One region of the Castellaniella hirudinis genome, then DNA from elsewhere that is predicted to be linked to it. Evidence: predicted binding sites of a transcription regulator. Region 1 holds the regulator's gene; the other holds the start of a gene.
The links. Region 1 encodes NrdR, which represses ribonucleotide reductase genes. Its sites were predicted from a motif close to CACNANATNTNGTG; they were not measured.

Region 1 (5,032 bases):
CGCCCATGGGCATCCTCAAGGCGCTGCGCGAAGCGGGGCTGACGGCTTCGGCATCCGAAGCCCAGCGCAACATCGAACAGGGCGGCGTGCGCATCGATGGCGACCGCGTCGAGGACAAGTCCCTGCTGCTGCCGGCGGGCACCTATGTGATGCAGGTCGGCAAGCGCAAGTTCGCCCGGGTCACCCTGACCTGAGCCCGAAGCACCCACGGAGGACCCCCATGAAACTGCATAGCGACTCTTTCCCCAATCAGGGGGTCATTCCCGAACGCAATGCCTTTGGGCGGATCGATGCGCAAACCCACATCGCCCTGGCCGGCAATCGCAATCCTCACCTGGCCTGGTCGGATGTGCCCGAGGGCACGCGGTCCTTCGCGATTCTGTGCGTCGATCCGGACGTGCCGACGCGGCCCGACGACGTCAACCAGGAAGGCCGCGAAGTCCCGGCCGACCTGCCGCGCACCGACTTCTTCCATTGGGTGCTGGTGGACGTGGCGCCCGATGCGCGCGCCATCGCCGAGGGCGATTATTCCAACGGCATTACGCCGCGCGGCAAGGCCGGTCCGCTGTCCCTGGACGGCACCCGCCAGGGCCTGAACGATTACACCGGCTGGTTTGCGGCCGACCGTGACATGAACGGCGATTACTTTGGCTACGACGGCCCTTGCCCGCCCTGGAACGACTCGCTCGCCCACCATTACGTCTTCACGGTCTACGCGCTGGACGTGGCCGAGCTGGGCGTGGCCGGCCGCTTCACCGGCGCGCAGGCCCTGGAGGCCATGCGGGGCCATGTGCTGGCTCAGGCGTCCCTGACCGGCACCTACACCCTGAACCCCCGCCTGCACACTCTGTAGATGCGCGGGGTTCGCGCTAGAATGATTCGGTTTCGTTATACCCCTCTGACCTCTCTGCCTTCAGGACCACTACCCCATGTTTGACCGTTCCCGCACCATCGATCAGACTGACCCGGACATCTGGGCCGCCATCCAGCAGGAAAACACCCGCCAGGAACAGCACATCGAGCTGATCGCCTCGGAAAACTACGCCAGCCCGGCCGTCATGCAGGCCCAGGGCACGCAATTGACCAACAAGTACGCCGAGGGCTATCCCGGCAAGCGCTACTACGGCGGTTGCGAGTACGTGGACGTGGTCGAACAACTGGCCATCGACCGCCTGAAGGCGATCTTCGGCGCAGAGGCAGCCAACGTGCAGCCGAACTCCGGCTCCCAGGCCAACCAGGGCGTGTACATGGCGGTCCTGAAGCCGGGTGACACCGTGCTGGGCATGAGCCTGGCCGAAGGCGGCCACCTGACGCACGGTTCGCCGGTCAACGCGTCCGGCAAGCTGTACAACTTCCATTCCTACGGTCTGGACGCCAACGAGGTCCTGGACTACGACAAGCTCGAAGAACTGGCGCGCACCCACAAGCCCAAGCTGATCGTCGGCGGCGCCTCGGCCTATTCGCTGCACATCGATTTCGAGCGCATGGCGCGCATCGCGCACGACAACGGCGCCCTGTTCATGGTGGATATCGCCCACTATGCGGGCCTGGTGGCCGGCGGCGTCTATCCCAACCCGGTGCCGCATGCCGACTTCGTCACTTCGACCACGCACAAGTCCCTGCGCGGCCCGCGCGGCGGCGTGATCATGATGAAGGCCGAATTCGAAAAGGCCATCAATTCCTCGATCTTCCCCGGCATCCAGGGCGGTCCGCTGATGCACGTCATCGCCGCCAAGGCCGTGGCCTTCGGCGAAGCCCTGCAACCCGAATTCAAGGCCTACGCCGCCCAGGTTGCCGCCAACGCCCGCGTGCTGGCCGACACCCTGGTCAAGCGCGGCCTGCGCATCGTGTCGGGTCGCACCGAAAGCCACGTGATGCTGGTCGACCTGCGCGCCAAGGGCATCACCGGCAAGGTCGCCGAAGCCGTTCTGGGCGAGGCCCACATCACGGTCAACAAGAACGCCATCCCGAACGATCCGGAAAAGCCCTTCGTGACCAGCGGCATCCGCCTGGGCACGCCGGCCATGACCACGCGCGGCTTCAAGGAAGCCGAAGCTGAACTCACCGGCAACCTGATCGCCGACGTGCTCGACAATCCCAATGATGCCGACAACGTCGCCCGAGTGCGCGCGCGGGTCAACGAACTGACCGCGCGCCTGCCGGTCTATCGCTAACCCAACCGGAACGGGCGCCTGCGGGCGCCCGCAGCGCAGATGAAGTGTCCGTTCTGCAATTGCGCCGAAACCCAGGTCGTGGATTCCCGGGTTTCCGAGGAAGGCGACACGATCCGTCGTCGCCGCCGGTGCACGGCCTGTGACCGGCGCTTCACGACGTATGAACGGGTCGATCTGATGATGCCTGCCATCGTCAAGCGAAACGGAACCCGGGCGGATTTCGATCCGTCCAAGCTGCACGGCAGCATGTCTCTGGCGCTGCGCAAGCGTCCGGTCAGCGCGACGGCGCTGGACGCTGCTGTCGCGCGTATCCAGGAACGGCTGCTGACCAGCGGTCAGCGCGAAGTCCAGTCCGACCACGTGGGCGAGCTGGTCATGTCGGAACTGCGCCAGCTTGATCCCGTGGCCTATGTGCGCTTCGCCTCGGTCTATCGCAGCTTCGAGGATCTGCGCGAATTCGTCCAGGCCATCGACGAATTCCGCCGCGCGGATGATGCCGATGACCCGGGTTGAAGATTCCCCTCCATCGCCGGACAGCAAGCCGCAGGCGCAGCGTGGGGGCCCCCTTCCATCGCCGGGCCGCCCCAAGATGGAAGACGCCCCCTCGGGGGGCAGCAAGCCGCAGGCGCAGCGTGGGGGCCCTGTTTTCTCCACCGAAGACCACCGCTGGATGCGGCGCGCCCTGACGGTGGCCGAGCAGGCCCTGTTCGTCAGCAGCCCGAACCCTCGTGTCGGCTGTGTCCTGGTGCGCGACGGTCGCTGGCTGGCCGAGGGCAGCACGCAGCGAGCAGGCGACCGGCACGCCGAGGCCCAGGCCCTGCACGAGGCCGCCCTCCGGGGCGTGGCCGTGCGTGGCGCGACGGCCTACGTCACGCTGGAACCGTGCAGCCATACCGGCCGCACGCCGCCGTGCGCCGATGCGCTGGTCGCAGCCGGTGTCGCGCGAGTCGTGATCGGGCTGCAGGACCCCAACCCCAAGGTGGCGGGCGGCGGGATCGCCCGGCTGCGAGCCGCCGGCATCCAGGTCGACGTCGGCCTGTTCGCCGAAGACGCCTTGGCGCAGAACCCCGGTTTCTTTGCCCGGATGACGCGCGGCACGCCCTGGTTGTGGCTCAAGTCCGCCTCGTCCTTCGACGGGCATACGGCCCTGCCGGACGGCCGCTCGCAGTGGATCACCAGTGACGCCGCGCGCGAGGACGGGCATCGCTGGCGGGCACGGTCCTGCATGGTGCTGACCGGCATTGGCACGGTCCTGGCCGACGATCCCATGCTGGACGTGCGCGCGGTCGAGACCCCGCGCCAGCCGATCCGCGCGGTGCTGGACACGCAATTCGTGCTGGGCGAGCAGGCCCGGATCATCAATGGCGATCCGGTCTGGGTCTTCACGACACGGCCCGACGCCGGCAAGGCCGCCCGCTTGGCGGCGCGCAATGTGCGCGTCATCGTGCTGCCTGCAGACGATCATGGCGGCCTGTCCCTGGAGGCGCTGGCGCGCTGGCTGGGGGCTCACGAGATCAACGAGGTCCATGTCGAGGCCGGCGCGCGGCTGCAGGGTGCGCTGATCCAGGCGGGGCTGGTCGACGAGTGGGTGGCTTACGTGGCGCCCAGTATCCTGGGCGACGGCCAGGGCCTGGCGGCGCTGCCGACCCCGATTGCGGGCCTGGACCAGGCCTATCGATATGAATTCCTGGACGTCCAGCCCTTGTCCCCGGACATGCGGCTGCGCTTGCGTGATACGGGGCGCTGGCAGGCGCTGGTCCAGGCGTGCGGATTGTAATGGCCCCCACGCTGCGCCTTCGGTTTGCATGCAATGAATAAAGGATAGCTTCATGTTCACTGGTATCGTCGCGGCCGTGGGCCGCATCACCGAAGTTCGCCCCCTGGGAGACAGCGAGGATGCAGGCGTGCGCCTGTCGATCCAGGCCGGCGGCCTGCCGCTGGCGGCGACCCGCCTGGGGGATTCGATCGCCATCCAGGGGGCCTGTATGACGGCCGTTGTCCTCGATGGCGATGTCTTCGAAGTCGATGTGTCGCGCGAAAGCCTGGACCGCACCTGCGGCCTGGACCGGCCAGGCGAGGTCAATCTGGAACACGCCCTGCGCCTGGGCGACAGCCTGGACGGGCATCTGGTATCCGGCCACGTTGACGGCGTGGGCCGCGTCACCTGCTTCGAAGCCGTGGCGGAATCGACCGAGCTGCGCATCATCGTCCCCGCTCATCTGTCGAAATACCTGGCGTACAAGGGCTCGGTCACCGTCAACGGCGTCAGCCTGACGGTCAACCGCGTGGACGACCAGGAAGAGGGCACCGAAATTTCCATCAACCTGATCCCGCACACCGTCCAGGTCACGACCCTGCGCAACCTGGAGGTCGGCTCGCCGGTGAATCTGGAGATCGATCTGATCGCTCGCTACGTTGAACGGATGGTGGGCGGCGTGGGCGTGTCGGTGTCCGGGGGGTTGGGCGCGGCCTGATCGCCGGATGTCGCTCGATAGAGAGCGGCTGACGGATCTGGCATTATTCTGTTAGAATAGCGGACTTCGTCTGCCGCTATGGCGTGTGGGCGTGCAGGACAGGTGGCCGAGTGGTTGAAGGCGCACGCCTGGAAAGCGTGTATACGTGAATAGCGTATCGGGGGTTCGAATCCCCCCTTGTCCGCCAGGACACATCAAAGCCCTTGGTTCCCGATGGAACCAAGGGCTTTTTCAATGCCGGGCCGCCGCTATTCCTGGTCGAGCTGTTTCAGGACAGCCGCCACGATAGCCTGGGTGCAGTCTCCTGTTGTGATCTGTAACGATGCCTCGTTCTGTCTTTATTTGTATGCTCTGGTGTTTACACTAATGTAGACAATTTCATGG
Region 2 (5,032 bases), on a different contig from region 1:
AAGACCTGCACTGCGTAGCGCCGCACTCCCAGGTCGGCCAGCTCGCGGCCCAAGGCCAGCAGGCCGTCCGCATCGATCAGGTCGGGATGGGCGGTGGTGCGGCATTCGAAATCGACACCGCTGTCCAGCACCGCCTGCAGGCTGGCGCGGGCCGGGGCGCCGCTGCCGGCGACCTGGGTGACCCGTTCGTACTGGTCGAACCCGGCCTTGATGTCCAGCCCTACCCAGTCGACGTCCGGCAGCACCTGCGCCAGGCGGCGCGGGTGGGTGCCGCCGGTGTGCAGGCCGATGCGATAGCCCAGGGCGCGGACCTGACGGATCGCGCTGCCCAGGCCGGGGTCCATGGCGGGTTCGCCGCCGCTGAACACCACGCCGTCGATCAGCCCGACGCGGCGGCGCAGAAACGCCATGACCTCCTGCCAGTCCAGCGGGCTGTCGGCCGTGCGCGGCTGCAGGTGCGGGTTATGGCAATAGCCGCAGCGCCAGGGGCAGCCCTGCACGAAGACGACGGCGGCCAGCAGGCCGGGGTAGTCCGTGGCCGTGAAGGGCACCAGCCCGCCGACTTTCAGACGGGCGGGCGCGCGTCCCGGCGTGATGCGCGGGACGGCGGCGGCCGTTGGGGCGTGGGACGCGGTGGCGGCGTGCATCGGGCTTTACGCGGCCGGGCGGGCAGGCGCCTGGCCGACGCGCCGTTCGACGAAGTAGCGGCGCTCGTGGAATTCGCCTTTCTTGCCGATGTTGAAGGACGACATGGGACGGTGATAGCCCATGACGCGGGTCCAGATTTCGCAGGGCTGGCGTTCGGCGTCGTTCAGGGTGATGGAGGTGGTTTGCATAGGATGCTCCTGTTCAGGGTGGGTGGAAAAAGCGTTCAGGCCGCCGCTTCGTGCGCGGCCGCCTCGGTGATGGCTGCCCGCTGTTTGCGGGCGATCAGCTCGTCGTCGCACTGCGGGCAGAATTCGTGCTTGCCCGGCAGGTAGCCGTGCCTGGGGCAGATGGAAAACGTCGGGGTGACCGTGATGTAGGGCAGCGAGAAGCGGCCCAGCGTGCGGCGCACCAGCTCGCGGCAGGCGTCGGCCGAGGACAGCGGTTCGGTCATGTACAGGTGCAGCACGGTGCCGCCGGTGTATTTGCGCTGCAGTTCGTCCTGGCGCTCCAGCGCCTCGAAGGGGTCGTCGGTGAAGCCCACCGGCAGTTGGGACGAGTTTGTGTAGTAGGGCATGTCGTCCGTGCCGGCCTGCAGAATGTCGGGCCAGCGGGCGCGGTCTTCCTTGGCGAAGCGGTAGGTCGTGCCTTCGGCCGGGGTGGCTTCCAGGTTGTACAGGTGGCCGGTGGCTTCCTGGAACTCGACCATGCGGGCGCGCACGTGGTCCAGCAGGCGCACGGCGAAATCGTGGCCCCAGGGGTGCGTCAGATCGTGTTCATCCGCCGTGAAGTTGCGGATCATTTCATTGATGCCGTTGACCCCCAGCGTCGAGAAGTGGTTGCGCAGGGTGCCCAGGTAGCGGCGCGTGTACGGGAACAGGCCGTCGTCCATGTGCTGCTGGATGACGCGGCGCTTGGTTTCCAGGCTATCGCGGCCCAGGGCCAGCAGTTCGTCCAGGCGGGCGAACAGGCCGGCTTCGTCGCCGGCGTGCAGATAGCCCAGCCGTGCGCAGTTGATCGTCACCACGCCCAGCGAACCGGTCTGCTCGGCCGAGCCGAACAGGCCGTTGCCGCGCTTGAGCAGTTCGCGCAGATCCAGTTGCAGGCGGCAGCACATGGACCGGATCATGTTCGGCTGCAGTTCCGAATTGATGAAATTCTGGAAGTAGGGCAGACCGTATTTGGCGGTCATTTCGAACAGCAGTTCGGCGTTGGGGCTGTGCCAGTCGAAGTCGGGCGTGATGTTGTAGGTGGGGATGGGAAAGGTAAAGGCGCGACCGCGCGCGTCCCCGGCCATCATGACCTCGATGTAGGCGCGGTTGATCATGTCCATCTCGGCCTGCAGGTCGCCATAGGCGAAGGGCATTTCCTGGCCGCCGATGACCGGAATCTGCGTGCGCAGGTCTTCCGGGCAGACCCAGTCGAAGGTCAGGTTGGTGAATGGCGTCTGCGTGCCCCAGCGCGAGGGCACGTTCAGATTGAAGATCAGTTCCTGGATGCACTGGCGGACGTCCGCGTAGGACAGGGCGTCCTTGCGGACGAAGGGCGCCATATAGGTGTCGAAAGAGCTGAACGCCTGGGCGCCGGCCCACTCGTTTTGCAGCGTGCCCAGGAAATTGACGATCTGGCCCACGGCGCTGCCCATGTGGCGCGGGGGGCCGGATTCGATCTTGCCGGGCACGCCGTTCAGGCCTTCGGTCAGCAGGGTGCGCAGCGACCAGCCGGCGCAGTAGCCCGACAGCATGTCCAGATCGTGGATGTGCAGGTCGCCCTGGCGGTGCGCCTGGCCGATGGTTTCGGGGTAGACGTGGCTGAGCCAGTAATTGGCGATCATCTTGCCCGAGGTGTTCAGGATCAGGCCGCCCAGCGAGTAGCCCTGGTTGGCGTTGGCGTTGACGCGCCAGTCCTGGCGGCGCAGGTATTCGTCGATGGAGCGGATCACGTCCACGTGCGGGACGGGGCGCTCGGCCGGGGCGGCGGCCGAGGTCTGGGGCTGGCTGGAAGTCATCCTGGTGATCTCTATATATTGTGTATTTATGAATCGTAAACACAATATATGGTGGTATCAAGCCGAACGGAGACTTTTTTGGATAGCCTTGATGGAGGTCAAGAACAGGCGCGTGCGCGGCCCTTCGCACGAGGCCTGCGCACGATGCGGCGTTACGACAGATCGATCCAGATGGTTTTGAGTTGCGTGTATTGGTCGTGCGCGTGGATGGAGTTGTCGCGCCCGCCGAAGCCCGACTGCTTGTAGCCGCCGAACGGCGTCGAGATGTCGCCCTCGCCGAAGCTGTTGACGGTGACGGTGCCGGCGCGCAGCATCCGGGCGCCCCGGATCGCCTGCTTGCCGTGGGCCGAGAAGATCGAGGCGGCCAGGCCATAGTCGGTGTCGTTGGCGACCGCGATGGCTTCCTCGAAGCTGTCGACGGTGATCACGCTCAGGATGGGGCCGAAGATTTCCTCGACGGCCAGTGTCGAGTCGCGCCGGGTGTCGACGATGGTGGGTTCGACGAAGCCTTCGGACACGATCTTGCCGCCCATCAGGACTGTTTCCGCCCGGGCCGCTTCCAGGTACGCACTGACTTTCTGGAAGTGCGCCTTGGACACCAGAGCGCCGACGCGCACGGCGGGATCCAGCGGGTCGCCCACGAGCCAGTTCGCAGCCTCGGCCTTGACCCGTTCGAGCAGGCGATCCTTGATGCCGCGCTGCACGATCAGCCGGGATGCGGCCGAGCAGTTTTCGCCCATGTTCCAGAATGCGCCGTTGACGACGTGCGCCGCCACGGTGTCCAGGTCTTCGGCGTCGTCCAGCACGACGCAGGGGTTCTTGCCGCCCAGTTCCAGCACCACTTCCTTGAGGTTGCTGGCGGAGGAATAATTCAGGAAGCGCCGCCCGGTCGCCGTCGAACCGGTGAAGCTGACCATGTCCACGTCGGGATGTTTGCCCAGGGGTTCGCCCACTTCGGCGCCGGAACCGGTGACGATGTTCAGCACCCCGGCCGGCAGCCCGGCCTGGACCGCCAGTTCGGCCACGCGCAGCGCCGTCAGGGTGGTTTCTCCGGCGGGCTTCATGACGACCGAGCAACCGGAGGCCAGGGCGGGGCCGATTTTCCAGGCCATCATCAGCAGCGGAAAGTTCCAGGGCAGCACCAGGCCGACGACGCCGACGGGCTCGCGCACCACCAGGGCGATGTGGCTGTCCGAGGCGGGGGCGACCTGGTCGTAGATCTTGTCGATCAATTCGGCGTGCCATTTGAGCACGTGGATGGTTTCCGGCACGTCCACGGTTTCGCAGTCGAAGATGGTCTTGCCGCTGTCGATGCTTTCCAGCACGGCCAGTTCGCGGGCGTGCGTTTCCATCAGATGCGCCAGGCGCAGCAGGGTTTCCTTGCGTTCGCGGGGGTGGATGCGCGACCAGCGGCCGTCCTCGAAGGCGGTGCGCGCGGCGGCGACGGCCAGGTCGACATCTTCGGCGCTGCAGGCGGCAATCTCCGTCAACGGTGCGCCGGTGGCGGGATTGGTGGTGGCGAAGGTCCGGCCCGAGAGCGCCGGGCGGAACTCGCCGTCGATGAAGGCGTGTTGCGGCAGTTTCAGTCCTGCTGCGATGCGGTGGTATTCGGCCGGAGTGAGAAAGTCGGACATGGGAACTCGCGTGATGGATGGACAGTGGGACGTGGAGAGGTGAGGCGCGTCATGGGCGGGCTTTTTCCTTGCCGCCCAACGCCGCCTTGGACAGCCGGTCCAGCAGCAGCGCCACCGCGACGATGGCCAGGCCGGCGCGCAGCCCCAGGCCCATTTCCATGCGCGTCAGGCCGCGGGTGACTTCCGCGCCCAGGCCGCCCGATCCGACCAGGCCGGCCAGGACCACCATCGCCAGCGACAACAGGATGCATTGGTTCAGGCCGACCAGCAGCGTGGGCATGGCGGCCGGGATTTCGATCTTCAGCAGCACGGTGCGCGGCGGCGCGCCCAGCGCCTGCCCCAATTCCTGCAGGTCGTGCGGGATCTGCTTGAAGGCCAGCGTGGTCAGGCGCAGCATCGGCGGGATGCCGTAGACGATGGTGGCGATGATGGCCGGGACGCTGCCCAGGCTGAACAGGATCACGGCCGGGATCAGATACACCCAGGGCGGCACGGTCTGCATGATGTCCAGGATGGGGCGCAGCATGGCTTCCAGGACCGGGCGGCGGGCCGCCAGCACGCCCAGCGGAAAGGCGATGGCCACGGACAGGACCACGGCGACCGTGACGAGCGTGATCGTCTGGATGGCTTCGGGCCACAGGCCCACCCCCCAGCAGAATCCCTGCGTCAGGGCCGTGATGACGGCGGGGCGCAGGCCCAGCAGCTTCAGGACCAGCGCGGTGCTGACGAGGATCAGCGCCCACGG

Region 2: ACFO0J_RS14655 (ribonucleoside triphosphate reductase) is a predicted target of NrdR. The motif match lies at 2,694-2,707, and genes of this name have one in related genera.

The regions. Positions count from the first base shown of each region.
Region 1 is NZ_JBHSDY010000001.1:154,081-159,112, reverse strand. It holds gene tyrS (tyrosine--tRNA ligase) at 1-194, shown strand, start outside; gene ACFO0J_RS00820 (YbhB/YbcL family Raf kinase inhibitor-like protein) at 221-853, shown strand; gene glyA (serine hydroxymethyltransferase) at 930-2,174, shown strand; gene nrdR (transcriptional regulator NrdR) at 2,214-2,687, shown strand; gene ribD (bifunctional diaminohydroxyphosphoribosylaminopyrimidine deaminase/5-amino-6-(5-phosphoribosylamino)uracil reductase RibD) at 2,764-3,951, shown strand; gene ACFO0J_RS00800 (riboflavin synthase) at 4,004-4,648, shown strand; tRNA gene ACFO0J_RS00795 (tRNA-Ser) at 4,745-4,835, shown strand.
Region 2 is NZ_JBHSDY010000010.1:204,794-209,825, forward strand. It holds gene ACFO0J_RS14645 (anaerobic ribonucleoside-triphosphate reductase activating protein) at 1-647, opposite strand, end outside; gene nrdD (anaerobic ribonucleoside-triphosphate reductase) at 654-836, opposite strand; gene ACFO0J_RS14655 (ribonucleoside triphosphate reductase) at 872-2,653, opposite strand; gene ACFO0J_RS14660 (aldehyde dehydrogenase) at 2,806-4,287, opposite strand; gene ACFO0J_RS14665 (ABC transporter permease) at 4,337-5,032, opposite strand, start outside.